One region of the Mesorhizobium sp. B2-4-13 genome, then DNA from elsewhere that is predicted to be linked to it. Evidence: predicted binding sites of a transcription regulator. Region 1 holds the regulator's gene; the other holds the start of a gene.

Region 1 (5,740 bases):
TTGACGGTGTTGCCGCCAGGCGTCGTGAAGTCCTTCACGCCGGCGATGTCGGTCATCTTCTTGCCGTCGGCGAGTTGCGAGGCGATCTCGGCGGCGTTCTTGCCGAGTTCGCGCGCGTCCTTCCACACCGACACGGTCTGGGTGCCGAGCGCGATGCGGTTGAGCGCGGCGTGGTCGCCGTCCTGGCCGGAGACCGGCACGGTGCCGGCGAGCCCCTGCGCCGTCAGCGCCGCGACGACGCCGCCGGCGGTGCCGTCATTGGCGGCGACCACGGCGTCCACCTTGTTGTCGTTGGCGGTGAGGAACTGTTCCATGTTCTTCTGGGCGTTGGCGGGCAGCCAGCCGTCCGTATAGGCTTCGCCGACATTCTTGATCTTGCCGCTGTCTATGGCCGCCTTCAGCACTTCCATCGAGCCCGAGAACAGGAAGTCGGCATTCGGATCGGCGCCGGAGCCCTTGATGAAGACGTAATTGCCCTCAGGCTTCACCTTGAACACTTCGCGGGCCTGCATGCGGCCAACTTCCTTGTTGTCGAAGGTCAGGTAGAAGACGTCCTTGTTCTCGATCAGGCGGTCATAGCCGACGACCGGAATGCCCTCGTCGAGCGCCTTCTGTACCGCCGGGCCGATGGCCGACGCGTCCTGCGCCAGGATGATCAGCGAATTGGCACCCTGCGAAATCAGGCTCTCGACATCGGTCAGCTGCTTGCCGGGATTGGACTGCGCATCGGCGGAAATGTACTTGTCGCCCGCGGCCTCGATCGCCTTCTTCATGGCCGCCTCGTCGGTCTTCCAGCGCTCCTCCTGGAAGTTGGACCACGACACGCCGATGACCTTGTCCTTTGCCTGCGCGACCGACGCCAGCGTCAGCGACATGGCGACACCCGCCAGAATGGCGACTGTGAATCTCTTCATGATATCCTCCCTGCGCCCGCGTGTGGCGCGACCAAACTGGCCCTAAGGCCGGCACAAAGGCCCTAATTTTTTCGAGCCTCGAAAAAACACTGGTCCATCGCCGGAACACTGTCAACATCGATTCTGACGGATTTTGAGGTGCCGGAAGCCTTTTTTCGAGCCCCGCAATAAATAAATGACAGCCCCAGCCGCTTCTGCCAGTATTCGACCCGTTGCCGGAGGTGTTCGAGGGGGCGTCAAGAACCGCGGCGACGGGGAGGGAAATCATGTCGGTCGGAATCCGCCACGACGATCTGCGCCGGCGCAACCGCGCAATGGTGATTGGAGCCGTGCGCCGGGGTGGCCAGCCCTCGCGCACCGAGATCGCCGCCACCACCGCCCTGAGCCACTCGACCATATCGGCGATATCAGCCGACCTGATCGGCGAAGGTATCCTGAGCGAAGGCAAGCCGAACGAGGCCGGCTCACTGAAACGCGGCCGGCCGCAGGTTGGCCTTGGTCTCAACCCCGAGGCCGCGGCGGTCATGACCGTGGTGCTGTCGCTGAATTTCCTCTCCGTCGCCGTCATCGACTACGCCGGCCAGGTGATATCGGAGGAGCAGCGCCGGCTGGACACGCTGACCATGTCCCGCGAGGCGCTGATCGGCGAATGCGTGGCCATCGTCCGCCGCCGCCTCGAAGATCCCGACCTCGACGTCGCCAGCATCGCCCGCATCGCGCTGGCGATCCAGGGTATCACCGACACCGAGGCGCGCGCCATGCTGTGGTCGCCGATCACGCCGCAGACGGACATTGCCTTCGCCGACATACTCGAAGCCGAATTCGGCATCCCCGCCACCATGGAGAACGACTGCAACATGATGGCTGTGGCGCTGCGCTGGCGCGACCCCGAGCGCTACCGCGACGACTTCATCGCCATCCTGCTCTCGCACGGCATCGGCATGGGGCTGGTGCTGAAGGGCGAGCTGTTCACCGGCACCCATTCCTCGGGCGGCGAGTTCGGCCACATGATCCATCGCCCCGGCGGCGCGCTCTGCCGCTGCGGGCGGCGCGGCTGCGTCGAGGCCTATGCCGGCAACTATGCCATCTGGCGTAATGCAGGACAGCTGGGTGAGGACGCCAAACCGGTCGACGTCAGCGACGCCGACATGCGCGCATTGGCGGCTACGGCGCGCGAAAGAGACGGACCGGAGCGCGAGGCCTATCGCAAGGCCGGCGAGGCGCTGGGCTATGGCCTTGGCAGCCTGTTCGCGCTGATCGATCCGGCGCCGGTTGCGATGGTCGGCGTCAGCGCCGCCGCCTTCGATCTGATCGAGCCGGCCTTGCGCGAGGCCATCGCCCAGACCGCCGGCGGCCAGCATTCGAAATCGATTTCCTTCGATACAGAGCCGAACGAATTGCCGCTGATCCGCGAGGGCTGCGCCATGCGCGCGCTCACCTTCGTCGACCAGGAGATTTTCGCGCCGGGCGTGCAGGTGAGATCCGGCAAGAACGTGGCCTGATCTCAATCCTCGCGGATTGCGTAGCCTGCGCCACGGATGGTGCGTATCACATCGGGCATGCGGCCATTGTTGACCGCCTTGCGCAGGCGGCCGACATGCACATCCACGGTGCGCTCGTCGATGTAGATCGTCTCGCCCCAGACATTGTCGAGCAACTGGCTGCGCGAGAACACGCGGCCGGGATGGCGCATCATGAATTCGAGTAGCCGGAACTCGGTCGGTCCGAGCCGGATCTCGCTCTTCTTGCGATAGACCCGGTGCGATTCGCGGTCGAGCACGATGTCGCCGACCTTGAGCACGCTGGACAGCACTTCCGGTTTGGCGCGGCGCAGCAGCGCCTTGACCCGGGCCATGAATTCCGGCGTCGAGAACGGCTTGACCAGATAGTCGTCGGCGCCGGTCGAGAGGCCGCGCACGCGATCGCTCTCCTCGCCGCGCGCCGTCAGCATGATGATCGGCAGTCGCTCCGTCTCGGGCCGCATGCGCAGGCGCCGACAGAGTTCGATGCCGGAAACCGCCGGCACCATCCAGTCGAGCACCAGCAGGTCGGGCACGTTTTCCTGGAGGCGTATCTCGGCTTCGTCGCCGCGTGTCACCACCTCGACCTGGTAACCCTCGGACTCCAGGTTGTAGCGGAGGAGCACGCCCAGCGGCTCCTCGTCCTCCACCACCATGATGCGTGGCGCGATCATCGATCGATCATCCCTGCCGTCAAGCCGCCGGCACCGACATCGCCGTCTCGTCCTGCTTCGGACGGTTGGCGGGCAGTTGCGTGCCGGTCAGCACATAATACGCATTCTCGGCGATGTTGGTCACATGGTCGCCGATGCGTTCGAGATTCTTGGCGCAGAACAAAAGATGCGTACAAGCCGTGATGTTGCGGGGATCCTCCATCATGTAAGTCAGGAGTTCGCGGAAGACCGAAGTGTATTTGACGTCGATGCGTTCGTCGTCATTCCTGAGCTTGGCGAGGGCGGCGGCATCGCCGGCCGCATATTCCTCGACGACGCCCTGCACCTGGATCAGCACCAGCTGCGCCATGGAGTCGATGGAATGCGACAAGTCGCGCGGCGTGGCGGTGAGGCCTACCGAGCCGACGCGCTTGGCGATGTTCTTGGCAAGGTCGCCGATGCGTTCGAGATCGCCCGCCATGCGGATCGAGCCGACGACATGACGCAGATCGTCGGCCATCGGCTGGCGCTTGGCGATCAGGGTGATGGCGCGATCATCGAGTTCGCGCTGGCGCGCGTCCATGATGGCGTCGTCGGAGACGACGCGCTGTGCCAGCGCGTTGTCGGAATTCAGCAGCGCCTTGGTGGCGCCGCCGACCATCGTGCCGGCGAGATCGCCCATGTCGCTGATCAGCTTGCTGATCTGTCCGAGATCCTCGTCGAAGGCTGCGACTGTGTGTTCGGCCATGATCCTGGTCCTCGTATGCGTGAGATCAGCCGAAGCGGCCGGTGATGTAGTCCTGCGTGCGCTTCTCGCGAGGCGACGTGAAGATCTTCTCGGTCTTGTCGAATTCGACCAGCTCGCCCAGATACATGAAAGCCGTCTGCTTCGAGACGCGCGCGGCCTGCTGCATGTTGTGGGTGACGATGACGATCGTGTAGTCGGCCTGCAACTCGTCGATCAATTCCTCGATCTTGGCGGTCGACAATGGGTCGAGCGCCGAGGCCGGTTCGTCGAGCAGGATGACCTCCGGCTTGACCGCCACGGTGCGGGCGATGCAAAGCCGCTGCTGCTGGCCGCCCGACAGGCTGAGGCCGCTGGCATTGAGCTTGTCCTTGACCTCGTTCCACAGCGCGGCGCGTTTCAACGCCTGCTCGACACGGCCGTCCATCTCGGCCTTGCCGATCTTCTCATAGAGCCTGACGCCGAAGGCGATATTCTCATAGATCGACATCGGGAACGGCGTCGGCTTCTGGAACACCATGCCGATCTTGGTGCGCAACAGGTTGAGGTCCTGCGAGCGGTCGAGAACGTTCTGGCCGTCGAGCAGCACCTGACCCTCGGCGGTCTGCTTGGGGTAGAGCTCGTAGATGCGGTTGAAGACGCGCAGCAGCGTCGACTTTCCGCAACCCGACGGTCCGATGAAGGCCGTCACGCTGCGCTCGGGCAGCGACAAGGTGATGTCTTTCAGCGCCTTCGACTGGCCGTAGTAGAAATTGAGGTTCTTGACCTCGATCTTCGCCTTGGCGGCTGCCTCTGTCGCAATCGTCATGTCTGGAGACAACATCTGGCTCATTTGTCCTCTCTGCGTCCGGTCAGGCTGCGCGCAAAGATGCTGAGCGCGAGAACCGTCAATGTGATTATGAGTGCGCCGGTCCACGCCAGTTGCTGCCACTCCTCGTAAGGGCTGAGAGCGAACTGGAAGATGGTCACCGGCAGGCTGGCCATCGGCGCATTGAGATTGCTCGACCAGAACTGGTTGTTGAGCGCTGTGAAGAGTAGCGGCGCCGTCTCGCCGGAAATGCGGGCAATGGCCAGCAATATGCCGGTGACGATGCCGGACATCGCCGCGCGGTAGGCCACCGAACGGATCACCACCCAGCGCGGCGCGCCAATCGCCGTGCCGGCCTCGCGCAAAGCGTTCGGCACAAGGTTGAGCATGTCCTCGGTGGTACGCACCACGACGGGAATGACCAGGATGGCCAGTGCCACGGCACCGGCGATGGCCGAGAAATGCCCCATCGGCCGTACCATCAATTCGTAGACGAACAGGCCGATGATGATTGAGGGCGCCGACAGCAGGATGTCGTTGATAAAGCGCACCACGGTGGTGAGCTTCGAAAAGCGGCCATATTCGGCCATGTAGGTGCCGGCCAGCACGCCGATCGGCGTGCCGACGACGATGCCGATAATGGTCATCACGATGCTGCCGTAGATGGCGTTGAGCAGGCCACCGGCATCACCGGGCGGCGGGGTCATTTCCGTGAACACTGAGAGCGAAACGCCCGACAGGCCCTTATAGAGCAGCGCGCCGAGGATCAGCGCCAGCCAGGCAAGGCCGATGCCGGCGGCGATGACGCAGAGCGTCATCATCACGCCGTTCTTGCGCTTGCGGCTCTGGTGAAGCGATGCGGCTGTCGACATCGGTCAGACTCCGGTACGGGCATCGATGCGCATCAGCATGTAGCGGGCGACGGCAAGGATGAGGAAGGTGATGACGAACAGGATCAGGCCGAGCGCCACCAACGAGGAAGTGTAGAGATCGCCGACGGCTTCGGTGAATTCGTTGGCGATGGTTGCCGAGATCGTCGTTGCCGGCGCGAACAGCGAGGCGCTGATCCGGTGGGCGTTGCCGATGACGAAGGTGACCGC
Region 2 (5,740 bases), on a different contig from region 1:
CCCGGCAAGCGCAGCCCCAAGCATCGTGCGGCGCTGCAGGCCTGTCACGACGCGCTCGCCGGCGACAAGCCGGCGATGAATGCCAGGCGCGCTTTCATCGCCGCGGCGCGGGAAGTGGATGTCTTCATCAGCGACAAGGCGCCAGCCTGATATTAGCTCGCGGTTTGGGCTGACAATTGGATTTGAGGCTCGGCCCGCATTAGCGGGCCGGATGCCGTTAATCCTTCGTTTCGGTCTCAGTCTCGGTTTCAGGCTTCGTACGTTCGCGCGCGGCAACCTTGGCCGCCAGCTTTTCAGCCTTCTTGGCCGCTTTCTGGCGGTCGCGCTCCTTGCGTTCCTGATCGTAGTTTGGTGCTCGCGCCATGTCGGCTCCTTTTTGTGACTGCCTTGCGGCCCTGAGCCTGCCTAGGAGCATTAGCCGTCAAACACAACAGCCGAAGCGATAATGCGTGGCTGCTGGCATCGAAGAGATGCGGGCGCTTGCCAGATCGGCGCCACAATGATGTAGGACATGCGGGCGCCATGGATTGAGAACCGCCCGTTTGTTTTGATCAAGTGACCGATGGCCACAATTTCGCGGACCGCAGCAAGAGTTTTCTATTATGCGAGAAACGTCGCGCGCGATGTCGCTCCGCAAGCGTTGTTTCGTGCCCGGCTGGCTGGCCGTCTCGAAAGGGCCAGGCTTTCCGGTGAGGCGGCGCGCCGCAGGCTGAATTACTACAACAAGTTGCAGGATGGTTTCGCGCCAAGCGCCGATGCCATGCGCATCGGCAAACTGCCCTTCACGCCGACCATGTACTATTACGACCTGAAGGAGTTCGCCCGCTACTTCGATCCCGGCCTGCTCATCGACCTGGAATTCGGCGACGTCAGGAATGTCCCCAAGGTGCCTTCGATCGTCAAGGACCGGCCAATCTGTGCTGACGACAAGAACGCGATCATCATGAAACTCGACAAGTTTCGTCATTTCCAGATGCCGGCTGACGCGATGTCGTTCGCCGACAAGCTGCCGTCCGTTGTCTGGCGCGGTGATCTCAACAATCCGATCAGGACAAGATTTCTGAACGCTGTGCGCGACCTGCCGTTCTGCGATGCCGGTTCGCACAAGCCGAACGCACCGCCCGAATACGCCAGGCCTTTTCTCAGCATCAGCCAGCACCAGCGCTATCGCTACATCGTCTCGCTCGAGGGCAACGACGTGGCGACCAATCTCAAATGGATCATGAATTCGAAGTCGCTCTGCATGATGCCGCCGCCGACCTATGAGACATGGTTTGCGGAGCGGCAGCTCGAAGCCAACGTCCACTATGTGCCGCTCGCGGCGGATTTCTCGAACCTTGAGGACCACGTCGCCTATTTCGAGCGGAATCCGGCGGAGGCGGAGCGCATCATCGCGGCTGCGAACGCCTATTGCCGGACATTCGACGACGAACAGACCGAGCAGACGATCTCCCTGCTGGTGCTCTACAAATACTTCGTGCTGTCGGGCCAGATCAAACCGGATGCCGAGGTGTGGCGCTACATAACGGGCTAGTTGCGGCGCTCGGTCGAGGCCGCCAGCCGCATTCGGGCGCTATCGGAATGCGTGGCTGGATGGTAGGGCAATCATGCTGCGGGAACCATCCCGACCTTCACTTGTTCAACCGCGTTTATCTTTGATCAAAAGAGTCCATGGCCACCCTCCAACGAACGACGGCAAAGGTCTTCTACTATGCGCGGAACGTCATGCGCGATATCGCGCCCCAGGCGATCTTCCGGCGGCGATTGGCCAGCCGCCTGCAGCAGGCCAGGCTCTCGGACGAGGCCGTGCGCCGGCGACTGAATCACTACAACAAGCTGCAGGACGCTTTTACACCAGGCCCGGATGCTGTGCGCATCGACAAGATACCGTTTGAACCGAGCATGTACTATTACGACCTGAAGGAATTTGCCCGCTATTTCGATCCATCATTGCTCATCGACCTGAAGTTCGGTGATGTCATCGGCGTGCCCAAGCTGCCGACCCTCGTCAAGGACCGGCCGATCCGCGCCGACAACGGCAATGCCGTCGTCATGAAGTTCAACAAATTCCGCCACTTCCACATGCCCCTCGATACCGTCGCCTTCGCCGACAAGCGCCCTGCCGTGGTCTGGCGCGGCGACCTCAACAACCCGATCAGGACACGGTTCCTGGATGTCGCGCGCGACTTGCCGTTCTGCGATGCCGGTTCGCACAAGCGCAGCGCACCGGCTAAGTACAGCAAGCCTTTCCTCAGCATCAGCCAGCACCTGCGCTATCGCTACATCGTCTCGCTGGAGGGCAATGACGTGGCGACCAACCTCAAATGGATCATGAATTCCAACTCGCTCTGTCTGATGCCGCCGCCGACCTACGAAACATGGTTCGGCGAGAGCCAGCTCGAGGCCGGTATCCACTATGCGCCGCTTGACCCGGATTTTGCCGATCTCGGCGAAAAAGTGCGCTATTTTGAAGGGCACCCGGCCGCGGCGGAGCGCATCATCGCCGCAGCCAATGCCTATTGCCGCAAATTCTCCAATGAACGGGACGAGCATGCGATCTCCTTGCTCGTCCTCTACAAATATTTCGTGCTCGGCGGCCAGATCGAACCCGATCCCGAACTCTGGCGGTTTATCGGCGGCTAGCTCTTGCTCTCTGCCTGACGCTGATCAGATATCGCTGCGGTCGAGAACCAGATCGGCTGGGCCGAAGCGATCCTTCGCTGTCAGTTGCTGGTGCCAGTAGGGGTAGAGCAGAGCCGGCCGGCTGACCGCGTCGAGGCGCTGGCGTTCTTCGGTGCCGAGCTTCAGGGCCGCCGCCGCAAGGTTGTCCTTGAGCTGAACGTCATTGCGGGCACCGATCACCAGCGAGGAGACGGCAGGGCGTCCGAGCAGCCAGGCGAGCGCCACCTGCGCCGCCGAGACGCCACGATCCTTGCCGATCTCGACCAGCACATCGACAATCCGCCACAGCCGGTCCTCGTCGCGGATCGGCGGCTCGGACCAGCCGGCAAGCTGGCGAGCGGTCGGGCTGTCGCGGCGGTATTTGCCCGACAGCAGGCCGCCGGCGAGCGGGCTCCAGACCAAAACGCCCAGCCCTTGGTCGACCGAGATCGGCAAGAGCTCGTACTCGGCCTCGCGCGCTTCCAGCGTATAGTGGATCTGCTGGGTGACGAAGCGTTGCTGGTGACGGCTGTCGCTGATGGAAAGCGCCTTCATCACCTGCCAGCCGGAATAGTTGGAGCAGCCGATGTAGCGCACCTTGCCCTGGCTGACCAAACTGTCGAGCGCGGCAACGGTCTCCTCGAGCGGAGTGAGGCCGTCCCATTGGTGGACGAAATAGATGTCGATGACATCGGTCTTCAAGCGCTTCAGGCTGCTCTCGCATTCACGGATCAGATGATGGCGCGACAGGCCCTCGTCGTTCGGGCCCTTGCCGATCCGCATCCGCGCCTTGGACGCGATCAGCACATCGTTCTTGCGCTTGCCGCCGAGAGCTTCGCCTATGATCTCTTCGGAGAGGCCGTTGGAATAGACATTGGCGGTGTCGATGAGGTTGATGCCGGCATCGATGCACATATCGATCATCCGCTTGGCTTCGGCGAGATCGCTGTTGCCGACCGCGGCGAAGGGCCCGGCGCCGCCGAATGTCATGGTGCCAAGCGTCAGTGTCGAAACCTTCAGGCCGGAACGGCCAAGGGTGCGGTATTCCATGTCAGATCCTCACGATTTTGTTGAAGAGGCGTGCCGGCAAGGCAGGCCTGGAAGGCGACCGCGCATTTGTAGGACAATTCGGCCGGCTTGTCGCCATGCGACGACGGTCGATCGATCAGACATCGCGGAATTTGCAACGTCGGCAATTGCGCCTGTGCTGCAATAAAACCGTCACCGCCGGGCTATATTGAAGTCGGCTCAGGTGTTTCCATTCCCGGCCGCCGGCCAGCAATTTGGAGCGCCCAGTGGTAACCGACAGGGCTTGCAAGCGGAGCAGTTGATATGACCGAGCTGAAACAGAATTCCCCTGCCAAGGACTGGCTTGAAGCCGAGCTCGCCGACACGCTCGACGAGGACTATGAGCTCGAAATGTCGGAGCCGGCCCTCTCGATGGAGATCGCCAAGATCTACAAGAACTCGCATCCGCCTTCGATCGATCGCATGCAGTATTTTCGCGACCTGATCAGCCTCCAGTCCGAATTGATCAAGCTGCAATCCTGGGTCGCCTACCACAAGAAGAAACTGGTGGTGATATTCGAGGGCCGCGACTCCGCTGGCAAGGGCGGCGTCATCAAGCGCATCACACAGCGGCTCAATCCGCGTATCTGCCGCGTCGTGGCGCTTCCGGCTCCGACCGAACGCGAGAAGTCGCAATGGTATTTCCAGCGCTATGTCCCGCATTTGCCGGCAGGCGGCGAGATCGTTTTGCTCGACCGCTCCTGGTACAACCGCTCCGGCGTCGAACGGGTAATGGGTTTTGCCAGCCCCGAGCAGGTCGAGGAGTTCTTCCATGACGTGCCGGAGTTCGAGCGCATGCTGGTGCGCTCGGGCATCACCGTGGTCAAATATTGGTTCTCGATCACCGACGAGGAACAGCAAATGCGCTTCCTGATGCGGATCCACGACCCGATGAAACAGTGGAAGCTGTCGCCGATGGACCTGCAGTCGCGGGTGCGCTGGGAACACTACACCAAGGCCAAGGAGGAGACCTTCGCCCGCACCAACATTCCCGAGGCGCCCTGGTTCATCGTCGAGGGTAACGACAAGAAGCGCGCGCGGCTGAACTGCATCGACCATCTGCTCAAGCAGCTGCCGTATGAAGAGGTGCCGCACGAGGAGATCACGCTGCCGGAGCGCGTCTTCAACCCGGAATACGAGCGCCAGGTGCTGCCGCGCGAGCTTTACGTGCCGGAGAAGTATTGAGCGAGAGTTTTGTCTTTCTCCCCGTATAGTGACGGGGAGAAATGGGCTTTCGTCGAGGGTTTCTCCACCTTACGCCCGTTTGATGACGACGTGCGTGGCCAGTGCCGTCGCAACCTGTTCGCTGCACTGGTAGCCAAGATTCAGCATGTCGAGGCCCGCAAAAAGGTTCTCGCCTCTGCCAAGCAGCACCGGCGAGATCGCCACGTGCATGTCGTCGATCAGCTTTTCCTGCAGATACTGCCGGATGGTGGAGATGCCGCCGCCGACCCGCACATCCTTGCCTGACGCGGCGGCTTTGGCCTGTTCGAGAGCCGAATGGATGCCGTCGGTTACGAAATAAAAAGTCGTGCCGCCTTCCATCACGATGGGATCGCGCTTGTAATGCGTCAGCACGAAGGTCGGGACGTGATAGGGCGGATTGTCGCCCCACCAGCCCTTCCAGCTGTCGTCAGGCCACTCGCCCCGGATCGGCCCGAACATGTTGCGGCCGAGGATCCAGGCGCCGACATTCTCGAAGCTGCGCGCCGCAAAGTCTTCGTCAACGCCTGTCTCGCCGCCTTCCTGGCCAAACATCTTGCGGAAGGTGCGGGTGCTGAAAGCCCATTTGTGCAGGGCCGGTCCGCCGACACCGAGCGGATTTTCAAGGCTCTGATCGGGACCGGCGCCATAGCCGTCAAGCGACAGGCTGAAAGCGTTGACGCGAAGTTTGGACATGAGAACTTCCTCCTTGAGAACCAGTTGTCTTTTGCAAGTGGTTTCTTCTAGCAAACTGATTTTGAATTGCAAGTGGTTTTTCGAGCCGGAAAAGGTATTTCCGATTGCCGCC

The links. Region 1 encodes PhoB, which activates phosphate uptake and scavenging genes when phosphate is short. Its sites were predicted from a motif close to TGTCATNNANCTGTCAT; they were not measured.
Region 2: ppk2 (polyphosphate kinase 2) is a predicted target of PhoB. The motif match lies at 3,870-3,886, and genes of this name have one in related genera.

Annotation. Positions count from the first base shown of each region.
Region 1 covers NZ_VFVB01000007.1:84,436-90,175, reverse strand. The annotation lists gene xylF (D-xylose ABC transporter substrate-binding protein) at 1-914, opposite strand, end outside; gene FJ936_RS19755 (ROK family protein) at 1,181-2,416, shown strand; gene phoB (phosphate regulon transcriptional regulator PhoB) at 2,419-3,108, opposite strand; gene phoU (phosphate signaling complex protein PhoU) at 3,128-3,835, opposite strand; gene pstB (phosphate ABC transporter ATP-binding protein PstB) at 3,861-4,664, opposite strand; gene pstA (phosphate ABC transporter permease PstA) at 4,661-5,512, opposite strand; gene pstC (phosphate ABC transporter permease subunit PstC) at 5,516-5,740, opposite strand, start outside.
Region 2 covers NZ_VFVB01000006.1:152,360-158,099, forward strand. The annotation lists gene FJ936_RS17940 (DUF982 domain-containing protein) at 1-150, shown strand, start outside; gene FJ936_RS17945 (hypothetical protein) at 218-364, opposite strand; gene FJ936_RS17950 (glycosyl transferase family 90) at 563-1,534, shown strand; gene FJ936_RS17955 (glycosyl transferase family 90) at 1,672-2,643, shown strand; gene FJ936_RS17960 (aldo/keto reductase) at 2,668-3,711, opposite strand; gene ppk2 (polyphosphate kinase 2) at 3,994-4,914, shown strand; gene FJ936_RS17970 (dihydrofolate reductase family protein) at 4,984-5,628, opposite strand.